2 regions of the Cellulomonas sp. GTC20042 genome follow, and region 2 is predicted to be linked to the other one. Evidence: riboswitches for the same ligand, from Rfam matches in the RefSeq annotation. Region 2 holds a riboswitch; the other holds the start of a gene.
The links. Region 2 has a riboswitch for S-adenosylmethionine ahead of ACZ5HG_RS17380 (aminotransferase class V-fold PLP-dependent enzyme). Riboswitches for the same ligand answer to the same signal wherever they lie in the genome.
Positions count from the first base shown of each region.

Region 1: it holds a riboswitch for S-adenosylmethionine, as region 2 does, so the genes downstream of both, ACZ5HG_RS00590 (methylenetetrahydrofolate reductase) here and ACZ5HG_RS17380 (aminotransferase class V-fold PLP-dependent enzyme) in region 2, are expected to answer to the same signal.

Region 1 is NZ_AP043678.1:112,806-118,886, reverse strand. Features, by position in the region: gene ACZ5HG_RS00595 (peptidase C14) at 1-1,952, opposite strand, end outside; SAM riboswitch class I at 2,200-2,294, shown strand; gene ACZ5HG_RS00590 (methylenetetrahydrofolate reductase) at 2,300-3,376, shown strand; gene metE (5-methyltetrahydropteroyltriglutamate--homocysteine S-methyltransferase) at 3,386-5,734, shown strand; gene ACZ5HG_RS00580 (Hsp20/alpha crystallin family protein) at 5,799-6,081, opposite strand, start outside.
Region 2 is NZ_AP043678.1:3,756,367-3,762,447, forward strand. Features, by position in the region: gene ACZ5HG_RS17375 (hypothetical protein) at 140-361, shown strand; gene ACZ5HG_RS17380 (aminotransferase class V-fold PLP-dependent enzyme) at 399-1,811, opposite strand; SAM riboswitch class IV at 1,856-1,971, opposite strand; gene ACZ5HG_RS17385 (DUF1737 domain-containing protein) at 2,194-2,403, shown strand; gene ACZ5HG_RS17390 (rhodanese-like domain-containing protein) at 2,400-2,828, shown strand; gene ACZ5HG_RS17395 (O-succinylhomoserine sulfhydrylase) at 2,825-4,096, shown strand; gene ACZ5HG_RS17400 (hypothetical protein) at 4,155-4,817, opposite strand; gene ACZ5HG_RS17405 (hypothetical protein) at 5,008-5,352, opposite strand; gene ACZ5HG_RS17410 (GNAT family N-acetyltransferase) at 5,462-6,081, opposite strand, start outside.

The DNA.
Region 1 (6,081 bases), 500 kb from region 2:
GGCGCTCCGGTCGCCCGGCTGCCACCCACCACCTCGATCGTCTGGTCCGTCGATCCCGCGAGCAGCACGCCGGTGCCCTCCAGCACGGTGCCGTCCAGCACCAGCCGCGAGGCCGCCACCGTCACCGCCGACCCGCCGTCCTTCCCCACCAGCCGACAGCCGGTGAGCGTGAGCGGCCCCGTGCCCTGCACCAGCGCGGTCGCCCCGTCCAGCCCGGTGATCGTGGTGCGCACCAGGTGCACCGGCGTCGTCACGTTCGCCGCCACGAAGGGCATCGACGCGAGCTGGTCCGCGGTGCCGATCACGCAGTCCTCGATCACCGTCGGCCGGGTGGACAGCGCCGTGGCCTGCGAGATCTGGAACCGCCCGTCCACCCGGCAGCCGCGCATCTGGAGCCCGTCGGCGTTCACCCACATCCAGCTCGGGTAGTCCGGCATCGACGGGTCCCGCACCACCTGGCAGTCCTCCAGCGTGAGGTCCACCACGCCGACCCTGGCGAAGAACAGCGCCGCCACCTGCTGCCGGACCGTCACGCGCTTGGCGCGCCCGCCCCAGGTCGCCCCGGAGTTCGCGAAGGTCATCAGCCCGGAGTTCCCGATGTAGGTCAGGTCGTGCTCGTACTGGCCGTGGGTGACGAACGGCCCCTGCACGTCGCCGTCGCCGTGGCAGTTCTGCACCATCGAGTACGCCGCGCAGGTGAAGTCGTTCAGGTGCCGGGCGTTGGACGTCCGGCAGTCCCGCACCTGCGCGTACAGGCAGGAGATCTGCTGGGTCAGGTAGCCCGCCCCGCCGAGCGTCACGCTCACCGGGTTGGTCAGCGAGCACTGCGAGGTCACGTACGACGTGTTCCACCGGCGCATGACCACCGGCCAGAAGGTGTGCTCGGCGTCGATCGCGTGCACGTCGCAGCGCACCGCGTACTCGAAGGCCACCGGGTGCGATCCGGTGATCTGGTCGGTGCCCGTGCCGCGGAACCGCAGGTGCTGCACGGTCACCCGCTCCACCGGCTCCACCCGCGTGAACGTCAGCACCCGCCCCGCCGCGAGCGGCCAGCCCGTCTTGTAGCCGATCCGGACGTGCGTGCCGTCGACCACCTGCGTGATCTGCACCAGGTACATCAGCTCGCGCTCGGCGGTGCCGCCACCGGGCCGGGTGTTCGTCTGCACGGCGTACCAGTCGCCGACCGTGAAGGCCTCCGAGTCCGGCACCGGCAGGATGTCCACCTGCTCGGGCAGCGCGTCGGCCAGCGTCGAGGTCACCACGTGGTCGGTCACGGAGCCCTGGAAGAACAGCACCGCCGCGAACGGGTCGTTGGCCGCCGCCGGCTCGATCCCCTCGGTGGTCATCAGGTGCCCGCCGAGGTCGATCACCAGGTCGGAGCGGGTGAACCGGTGCCGGCGCACGAAGTTGAGGTCGGTGTGCGCCTCGATCCGCTGCACGGCGGGGTCGGCCACCATCGCGTCCAGGGCGTCGTCCGCCGGGGTGCTCGCGTCCAGCACTCCGAAGGTGCGGAAGTCCACGGTGCCGTCGTGCACCTGCGTCCACCGCCCGGTGCTGCGCCCGTCGGCCGCGATCACGGTGCCGCCGTTGTCCGGGGCGGTCGAGGTGGCGTCCCAGCGCACGACCATCGCGCCGCCGTCACCCGCCGCGGCGTACCCGGCGACCACCACCAGGTCACCGGCGGAGGGACGCAGCGCCCGCAGCGCCGCGACGGTGGCGACGGTTCCTGCGGCCTGCGCGGTGCGGCGCCCGCTCGCGAGGCCGCCTGCGGGGGTCGTCCCCGCGACCGCGACGTCGGTCGGGGCGGCGCCGGCGGCCGTGGCGGTGGCGCCGACGGCCAGGGCGGCGAGCACGGACGCCCCGCCGCCGCGGAGCAGGGTGCGTCGGCTGGGGCTGGGTCGTGCGGGGTCGACGGGGTCGAGCTCGGGCGTCGGGGTGCTGTCGGTGCGCATACGGACCTCCGGGACGAGTCGGTGCGGACTGGTCCGTCGGGGGTGCCGGGGCGTGCGGGAGGTGCGTCGCCGGGTCGCGGGCTGGGCGGGACGGCGGGGGCGGGATCGATCGCCGACGCGGGGGCGCCGGGACGCACCGAACGTAGGACGGGGTGAAATCCGGTGTCAACGGGTCGGCCACCTGCGGCTCCGAAACATGACGCGTCAGGGGCAGTTGTCACCCCGCCGACCCCGCCCTACTGTGGCCGCACCATCCAGAGCGACCGAGAGACCTGGCTCGACGACGTCGCAGCAACCCCCCGTGCGAGCGGGTGTGGGTGCTTCCGCCAGGTTCGATGGAGCGACCGATGAGCGGTACCAGCGCACCCCCGCACCCGACCACGGGTGAGGACCCCGGCTGTCCCGACGAGCCCCGGCGCGGTGACGTGGTCGCCGACGGCCTCGGCGCGGTCGACCGGCCGACGGTCTCCTTCGAGCTGTTCCCGCCGCGCGACCCGGACGCCGCCCCGCGCCTGTGGTCCACCGTGCGGGCGCTGGCCGACGTGCGGCCCGACTTCGTCTCGGTGACCTACGGCGCCTCCGGCAGCACCCGGCGCACAACCCGGGCGCTGGTCCGGCGGCTGCTGCGCGAGACCTCACTGACCCCGATCGCGCACCTGACCTGCGTCGGGACCTCCCGCGAGGAGCTGACCGCGGTGGTGGAGGAGTTCCTGGACGAGGGCGTGCGCGCCTTCCTCGCCCTGCGCGGCGACCCGCCGCAGGACGCCTCCTGGCAGCCGCACCCCGACGGCCTCGGCACCGCCGGCGCGCTGGTCGGCCTGCTGCGCGAGATCGAGGCCCGGCGCTGCTCGACCAGCCCCTCGCAGGCGGTGCGCGCCACGGTCCGCCCGCTGTCGGTGGCGGTGGCAGCCTTCCCGCGCGGCAACGCCGGTGCCGGCAGCACCCGCGAGCAGGACGTCGCCGCGCTGCTCGCCAAGCAGGCCGCCGGTGCCGACTTCGCGATCACCCAGGTGTTCTACGACGCCGCCGACTACGCCGAGCTCGTCACGCTGGCCCGGGACGCCGGGGTCACCATCCCGATCGTGCCCGGGATCATCCCGATGACCGACCCGGCGCGGCTGCGCCGCGTGCAGACGCTGACCGGCGTGCCCGTGCCCCGGCGCGTGCTCGACCGGCTGGACGCCTTCGACCCCGCCGACGAGCGTGCCCTCGCCGAGCGGCACCGCGCGGGCACCCGGCTCGGCGTCGACCTGGTGAACGCCGTGCTCGACGACGGCGCCCCCGGCGTGCACGTCTACACCTTCAACGCCCACGGCCCCGCGCTCGACCTGCTCGAGGGCGCCGGGCTCGGCGGCGACGGCGCCCCGCGCTCCCGCTGCCGCACCACCGCGGCCCCTGACCCGACCCCCGTCCCGACAGCCTGAAGGCGAGAGATGACCCACCCCACGCACCCGTTCCCGTCCGGCATCGTCCTCGGCTATCCCCGCATCGGGCCGCGCCGCGAGCTGAAGAAGGCCCTGGAGCAGTTCTGGGCCGGCCGCAGCACCGCCGAGCAGGTCGAGGCCACCGCCGCCGACCTGCGCCGACGCACCCGCACCCGGCTCGCCGGCCTCGGCCTGGCCACCGACCTGCCCGCGATCCCGAGCGCGTTCTCGTTCTACGACCACGTGCTCGACACCGCCGCCGTGCTGGGCGCCGTGCCGGAGCGCTTCGCCGACCTGGTCGGCGACGACGGCTCCCTCGACCTCGCCGGGTACTCCACCGTGGCCCGCGGGCGTGGGGACGACCTGCCGCTCGAGATGACCAAGTGGTTCGACTCGAACTACCACTACCTCGTGCCGGAGATCGGCCCCGGGACCGCGTTCCGCTACGCCGGCGACCGCCCGGTGCGCGAGCTCGCCGAGGGCCTCGAGGACGGCGTGCTCACCCGTCCGGTGCTGGTCGGCCCGGTGACGTTCCTCGCGCTGGCCAAGGCCGCCGAGGGCTCGCCCGCCGACTTCTCCCCGATCGACCGGCTGGCCGACGTGCTGCCGGTCTACGCCGCGCTGCTGCGCGAGCTGGCCCGCGCCGGGGCCACCTGGGTGCAGCTCGACGAGCCGGCCCTGGTGTCCGACTCCACCGGCGTGCCCGCCGAGCGCCTGCTCGCCGCCACCGCCGAGGCGTACCGCGCGCTGGCGACCGACCTGCCGCTCGGCGAGCGTCCCGCCCTGCTGGTCGCCGCCCCCTACGGCGACCTCGGCGAGGCGCTGCCCGTGCTCGCGGGCACCGACGTGGACGGTCTCGCGATCGACCTGGTGCGCGGCTCCGTGCCCGCCGGGCCGGTGCCGGGGCTGTCCGGCAAGGTCCTGGTCGGCGGCGTGGTCGACGGCCACAACATCTGGCGCACCGACCTCGACGCCGCGCTCACCACCCTGGAGCGGCTGGAGGGCCTGGGCGCCGAGCAGGTCGCCGTCGGCTCCTCGACCTCGCTGTTCCACCTGCCGCACGACACCGCCGACGAGCCCGACCTCGACCCGACCCTGCTGTCCTGGCTGGCGTTCGCCGACCAGAAGACCGCCGAGGTCGTCACCCTCGCCACCGGCCTGACCGAGGGCCGCGAGGCCGTGCACGCCGAGCTGCTCGCCGCCGCCGACGCCCGTCGGTCCCGCGCGCAGGCGCCCGGCGTCGTCCGCCCCGAGGTGCGCACCCGGATCGCCGACCTGCCTGCCGGTGCCGACCGTCGCGGCGACTTCGCCGAGCGTCGCGACGCCCAGGCCGCCCGCCTCGGCCTGCCCGCGCTGCCGACCACCACCATCGGCTCGTTCCCGCAGACCCCGGAGATCCGGCTGGCCCGTGCCGCCTTCGGCCGGGGCGAGCTCACCGCCGCGCAGTACGAGGACGAGATGCGCGCCGAGATCGCCCGCGTGATCGACCTCCAGGAGCAGATCGGCCTGGACGTCCTCGTGCACGGCGAGCCCGAGCGCAACGACATGGTCCAGTACTTCGCCGAGAACCTGGACGGCTTCGCGGTCACCCGCAACGGCTGGGTGCAGTCCTACGGGTCGCGGTGCACCCGCCCGTCGATCCTCTGGGGCGACGTCTCCCGCCCGGCACCGATCACCGTGCCGTGGACCACCTACGCGCAGTCCCGCACGCCGAAGCCGGTCAAGGGCATGCTCACCGGACCGGTGACGATCCTCGCGTGGTCCTTCGTGCGCGACGACCAGCCGCTCGGCGACACCGCCGACCAGGTGGCGCTCGCCCTGCGCGACGAGATCGCCGACCTGGAGGCCGCCGGCACCGCGATCGTGCAGGTCGACGAGCCCGCCCTGCGCGAGCTGCTGCCGCTGCGCGCCGCCGACCACGCCGCCTACCTCGACTGGTCCGTGCGCTCGTTCCGCCTCGCCACCTCCGGCGTGCGGCCCGACACCCAGATCCACACCCACCTCTGCTACTCCGAGTTCGGCGAGGTGTTCGGGGCGATCGAGGCGCTGGACGCCGACGTCACCTCGATCGAGGCCGCCCGCTCCAAGATGGAGATCCTCGGCGACATCGCCGCCGCCGGCTACCCGCGCGGCATCGGCCCCGGCGTCTACGACATCCACTCCCCGCGCGTCCCCGGCGAGCAGGAGGTCACCGACCTGCTCGCCTCCGCCGTGCGCGTCGTCGACCCGGCCCTGCTGTGGGTCAACCCCGACTGCGGCCTCAAGACCCGCCGCTACGAGGAGGTCACGCCCTCGCTGGAGCACGTGATCGCCGCGACCCGCACCGTGCGCGCGACGCTGGCGGTGCCGACGGCCTGAGGCCTCGGGCACGACGACGGCCCGGGCCCCGCTGCACGCGCGGGGCCCGGGCCGTCGTGGTCGGTCAGGCGGTGGCGGAGGCGTCGTGCCGCTCGATCGCGGCCGGCGTCTCACCGGTCCGGACCTCGACGCGGCGCGGCCTGGCCTCCTCCGCGACCGGGATCGTGAGGCTGAGCACGCCATCGACGTAGGCGGCCGAGATGGCATCGAGGTCGAGGCCTCGGCCCACGGTCAGCTGGCGGGCGTACGCGCCGGCCGGCCGCTCCTTGGCCAGCCACTGCACCCCCTCGTCGGCGCGCGGGGTGCGCTGGGCACGGATGGTCAGCGTGCGGTCGTCCACGCTGACG
Region 2 (6,081 bases):
ACACTACACACGGCTGTGCAGTGTTGCAGGACCGATCGGTCGGCCGATCGTCCCACCGCGCCCCGCCCCACCTGTGGCAGGGTGGCGAGCGAGCCGTGGCACCGCAGCCGGCGGCCGCACCCGAGGAGGTCAGGCCACCGTGAGCGACACCACCGGCACCGCGCCCGAGCAGATCCGGCGCACCCCGCGCCCGGGGGCACGGCAGGTCACCGCCGTCTGGCTGGTGCTCTCGGCGCTGCTGGTGGTCGTGGCGATCTCGCTGCTCGCCGAGCACGAGTCGGTGCCGGCGGCAGTGCTGTGCGCAGCCGCGAGCGTGGTCGGCTTCACGCTGGCGCGCCGGGCCTGGCGCTCCCGCTCCTGACCCGACCCGGCCGACGCACGCCCGGGCACGTGCGGGGTCAGTCCACCGCCGGCCCGCAGGCCGCCGCCGCGGTGGCCGCGATGGTGTCGATCCCGGCGACCGTCGGCAGCGGGCGGGTGTCGTCGGCCACCGCCCAGCAGCCGTCCACCACCTCGTAGCGCGCCCGGGGGCCGTCCGCGACGAAGGCGGTGAGGGCGTCGACCAGGCGGTCCACCTGCTCCGCGTCGGTGCCGACGCCGATCGAGGCGCGGACCGCCCCGCCGGTGACGCCGAGGTGCGCGAGCAGCGGGTGCGCGCAGAACCGGCCGTCCCGCACGCCGATGCCGTGCTCGGCGGACAGCACCGCGGCGACCAGGCCGGGGTCGTGCTCGCCGACGGTGAAGGAGACGACGCCCACCGGGTCCGCGGAGTCGGGCCACAGCCGCAGCACGCGCACACCGGGCACGGTCGCCAGGCCGTCGAGCAGCCGGTCGCGCAGGGTCTGCTCGTGGGCCTCCAGCGCTCCGGCGGGCAGGGCGGCCAGCGCGTCGCACGCCTCGGCGAGGGCGACGGCGCCGAGCACGTTCGGGGAGCCGGCCTCGTGGCGCGCGGGCGCGGGCTGCCAGAGCGTGCGGTCGGTGCGGACGTCGCGCACGGCGCCGCCACCGGCCAGGTACGGGGTGCCGGCGTCCAGCCAGTCCCGCCGGCCGACCAGGGCGCCCGCACCGAACGGGGCGTAGGCCTTGTGCCCGGAGAACGCGACGTAGTCGGCGTCGGTCGCCGCGAGCGAGAAGCCGCGGTGCGGGACCAGCTGCGCGCCGTCGACCAGCACCCGGCAGCCCGCGGCGTGCGCGATCCGCACCACGGCGTCGACCGGCAGCGCCTCACCGGTGACGTTGGAGGCGCCGGTGATCGCGAGCAGCGCGTACGGGGTGCGGGCGAGCTCGGTGCGCAGCGCGTCCAGGGTGCCGGCGACGGTCGGCGCGGCGGCGAGCACGGTGGCCCGGCGATCGGTGCCCTCGGTCGAGCGCACCCAGGGCAGCAGGTTGGCGTGGTGCTCGACGTCCAGCACCAGCACCCGTCCGCCCGCGGGCACGCAGCCGGCCAGCAGGTTCACCGCGTCGGTGGTGTTCCGGACGATCACGGCGACGTCGTCCTCACGGGCACCGACGAAGGCGGCCACCGTGCGGCGGGAGGCCTCGTAGAGCGCGGTGGACACCTGCGACAGGTACCCGGCGCCGCGGTGCACGGAGGCGTAGAGCGGCAGCACCTCGGTCACCCGGTCGGCCACCCGGCGCAGGGCGGGCGCGGAGGCGGCGACGTCGAGGTTGGCGTAGGTGCGGCTGCTGCCGTCGACCAGCGGCACGGTGGTGTCGGCGCCGACCACCGGCAGCAGGGCGACGGGACCGGCCGGGCGGGTGGCGGTGCGGACGGCGGCCTGCGGGACGCAGGCGGGGGCGAGCGTGGACATGATGGATCCCCTGTGCTGACAAGGGGTGCCCGATGGACCGGGCGACCCCGCGCTTGCCGGCCACCGAACGGCGGACGGCCAGGTCGTCACCCGGGGCACCCCGCCGCGGAGGGAGGGTTGCCGACCAGCAAGCCGGGGCTACGCGCTGGCACTCATGACCTGCCCCCACGATGCGACGACCCCGCGCGGGGTGTCAACACCCGTCCGCGAGCCGGGACGCCCGTCGATCCACCAGCGGGGATGTCGTAGCATCGCCGCACCATCCAGAGCGGCCGAGAGATCTGGCTCGTCGACGCCGCAGCAACCCGCGGGACCCGCGCTCCTCACCGAGCACGGCCCGGCGCCGGGTGCTTCCGCCAGATCCGATGGAGGAGAGGACGACATGACCAGCACCCCCACCGACGAGCGGCTGCGCTACCGGCTGCTCACCGGACCGGACGACCACGCCTTCTGCGCCCGCGTCAGCGCCGCGCTGGACGAGGGCTACGAGCTGTACGGCGGACCGGCGGCGACCTTCGACGGCGAGCGCGTGATCGTCGCGCAGGCCGTGGTCCTGCCCGCGTCCGCCACCGGCACCGTGAGGCCGCTGTGAGCGCCGGGTACGCGGGCGACCTGACCCCGCAGGAGGCGTGGGACCTGCTGGCCGAGGACCCGACCGCGCTGCTGGTCGACGTCCGGACCGAGGGCGAGTGGCAGACGATCGGCGTGCCGGACGCGGGTGACCTGCCCGGCGACGACCGTGCCGCGTTCGTGGAGTGGGTGGACGGCTTCGGCCGCCGCAACCCGGCCTTCCTGGACGCGCTCGCCGCGCTGGGCGCCGGCCCCGGCAGCGACCGGCCGGTGGTGTTCCTCTGCCGCTCGGGCGTGCGCTCGGTGGCGGCGGCGACCACGGCGACCGCCGCGGGGATCGGCCCCTCGTACAACGTGCTCACCGGTTTCGAGGGTGACGTCGGCCCGGACGGTCGACGTGGTCACGTGGGCTGGCGCGCGGACGGCCTGCCCTGGCGGGAGGCGTGAGCGGCGCGGACGCCCGGGTCGCCGGTCCGGCCGACTGGGACGACCACCGGCTGCCGGGCGGCCTGCGCCCGGACACCCTCGCCGTGCGCGGCGGGCAGGTCCGCACGCCGTTCCAGGAGACCTCCGAGGCGCTGTTCCTCACCCAGGGCTACGTCTACGACCACGCGGCGGAGGCCGAGGCGGCGTTCGCGGGCGAGGCCGACAGGTTCCTGTACTCCCGCTACGGGAACCCGACGGTGTCCACCTTCGAGGAGCGGCTCCGCCTGCTGGAGGGCGCCGAGGCCTGCTACGCCACCGCCTCCGGCATGTCCGCGGTGTTCACCGCCCTCGCCGCGCTGGTGGGTCAGGGCTCACGCGTGGTCGCGGCGCGGGCGCTGTTCGGCTCGTCGATCGTGATCTTCGACGAGATCCTCGCGCGCTGGGGCGTCCGCACCGACCACGTGGACGGCCATGTGCCGTCGCAGTGGGAGGAGGCCCTGTCGACCCCGGCCGACGTGGTCTTCTTCGAGACGCCGTCCAACCCCATGCAGGACCTGGTCGACATCGCCACGGTCAGCCGGCTCGCGCACGCCGCCGGGGCCGTCGTCGTGGTGGACAACGTCTTCGCGACCCCGGTGCTCTCCCGTCCGCTGGAGCACGGCGCCGACGTGGTCGTGTACTCCGCGACCAAGCACATCGACGGGCAGGGCCGTGTGCTCGGCGGGGCGATCCTCGGCACCGACGCCTTCGTGCACGGGCCGGTGCAGACCCTGATCCGCAACACCGGCCCCTCGCTGTCGGCGTTCAACGCCTGGGTGCTGCTCAAGGGCCTGGAGACGCTGTCGCTGCGCGTCCGGCACCAGACCGCCTCGGCGCTGGCCGTCGCGACCCGCCTCGAGCAGCACCCCGCGGTGGCGGCGGTCCGCTACCCGTACCTGCCCTCGCACCCGCAGCACGCGCTCGCGCTCGCGCAGCAGACCGGCGGCGGCACCGTCGTCACCCTCACGCTCGCCACGCCGGAGGGCTCCACCCCCGAGGAGGACAAGCGCCGCACGTTCGCCGTGCTCGACGCGCTGCGGGTGATCGACATCTCGAACAACCTCGGCGACGCGAAGTCCCTGGTCACGCACCCCGCCACCACCACGCACCGCAAGCTCGGGCCAGCCGGGCGCGCGGCGGTGGGGATCGCGGAGTCCACGGTGCGGCTGTCGGTCGGCCTGGAGGACCCGGCGGACCTGCTGGAGGACCTGGACCGGGCGTTCGCGGCGGGGGCCGCCGCGGCGGGCTGACGCGTCCGACCGGTGCGCGGCGCCCGTCCCCCGGCGGGCCGCCGCGCACCGGCAGCTCTCAGGCCACCAGCGCCCGCACCCGCGCGTCGGCCTCGTCCCCGCCGGCGAGCGGGTGCAGCACCACCCCGTCGACCCCGGTGCGCTCGGCGAGCTCGTGCACCTCCGCGGCCAGCCGGTCGGGGGTGGTGACCACCCGCGTCGCGGCCGGCGACCAGGACAGGCCCGCGAGGGCGTCCAGGTACTCGAGGTGCGAGCGCTTGCGGCGGGCGGTGCGCTCGTCGGCGGCGAGCACCACGTCCACGTCGAGCAGCACCCGCACCTCGGCGCGATCACGGCCGGCGGCGAGGATCTCCTCCTCGACCAGGGCGACCACGCGGGCCAGCGCGCCGACCGAGGGCACCACCACGGAGAAGCCCAGCCGGATCACGTCGGCGCGGGCGGCGGCGAGCGTGACGGCCGACTCGGAGCCGGGGCGGAACTCGACGGTGCGCACGCCGTAGTCGGGGGTGCGCACGTGGACGGTGGCGGTGCGGGCGACCGGCAGGTCGGCGGCGGGCACCGGACGCGCGGTGGACGGTGCGGACGGGGCCTCGGCGACCGGCGCGACCGGGCGCGGCACGGGGGCGGGGCGGACGACGGCAGCGCGCACGACGCGGTGCGGGGCGGCGGGGACGTGACGGGTGGCGACCGCGGGCACGCGGTCCAGCACGGGCTGAGCCATGGCAGGAGTTCCTCGGAGGTGGAGCGGGTGCGCGGCGAGGGCCGTCCGGCCGCAGGCGCGCGAGGTCGTCAGCTCAGCGACAACAGACCCGGCTCAGGAACACGCGAGCACCCTAGCCGCCGGCGCGCGGCCGCCACCAGCGACCGTCCACCAGGTGAGAGACACGCACCCCGGTACCCGGCGCACCAGGTCAGCGGTCCTCGGTGCGGACCACGCGGGCGGCGTGCCGGGGCAGGTCGTCGTGCCCCAGGTCGGTGACCCAGTGGCCCTCGACGCGCAGCCCGACCAGATCGAGGTGCAGCCGCACGATCTCGCCCAGCGGCGTGGGGAAGTCCGGCACGGTGACGTGCTCGCGCCCGAGGGCGGTGCCCTGGATGTCGGTCAGGGTGACCGCCCACATCGACGCCCGCTCGCCCGGTCCGGCGTCGGAGGGCGGCAGCTCGACGGTCCGCGGCGAGTGCATCACGACGATCCGCACCCGCGCCAGCGTGACCCCGTCGAGCGCGTTGATCCGCGGCAGATCCCCGTACGGCACTCTTCCTCCCCTCGTCCTGGGTGCCCGTGGTGCGGGCATCGGGGCGGGTTCGTCACCAGAGTGGCGCGCGGACGTCCCCCGCACGGGCGACTCGTGGGTGAAATCCGTCTCAGCGGACGGCGAGGTCCCGGCCGAGGTAGAGGCCCAGCGGGTCGCCGCGCCAGTCGCCGAAGGGCAGGACCGGGCGGTAGCCGAGGGACCGGTACAGGGCGACGGCGGCGGGCTGCCGGATGCCGGTCTCCAGCACGACGGTGTCCAGCCCGAGCGTGACGGCGTGGTCCTCCAACGCGCGGACCAGCGCGGACGCCACCCCCAGGCGGCGCACCTCGCCGGCGGCGTAGACGCGGCGCAGCTCGCCGGTGCGGGCCGGGTCGCCGGTGCTCAGCCCGTGCGGGCGGCCCAGGCTCGCGCAGCCCACCGCACGACCGTCGACCCGGGCGAGCGCCGTGGCGAGCATCCCCGGGCCGAGGGCCGCGTCCACCACCGCGAAGCCGCCACGGGTCTCGACGGCCGCGTGCACCTCGGGGTACAGGTCGAGCGCCTCGGTGTACATCCGGGTCCGCAGCGCGGCCGCCTCGGGATCGGCGAAGGGCACGAGGGCGATCTCGACCGGCCGCGGGTCACGCGCGGGCGCGGGCGCGGCGGGTGCCGGCGCCGTCACGAGGTCGAGCGCGAAGCAGCGGGAGTCGGTGACGCCCGCCCACTCGCCGTAGTTCGGCACCGAGGCGT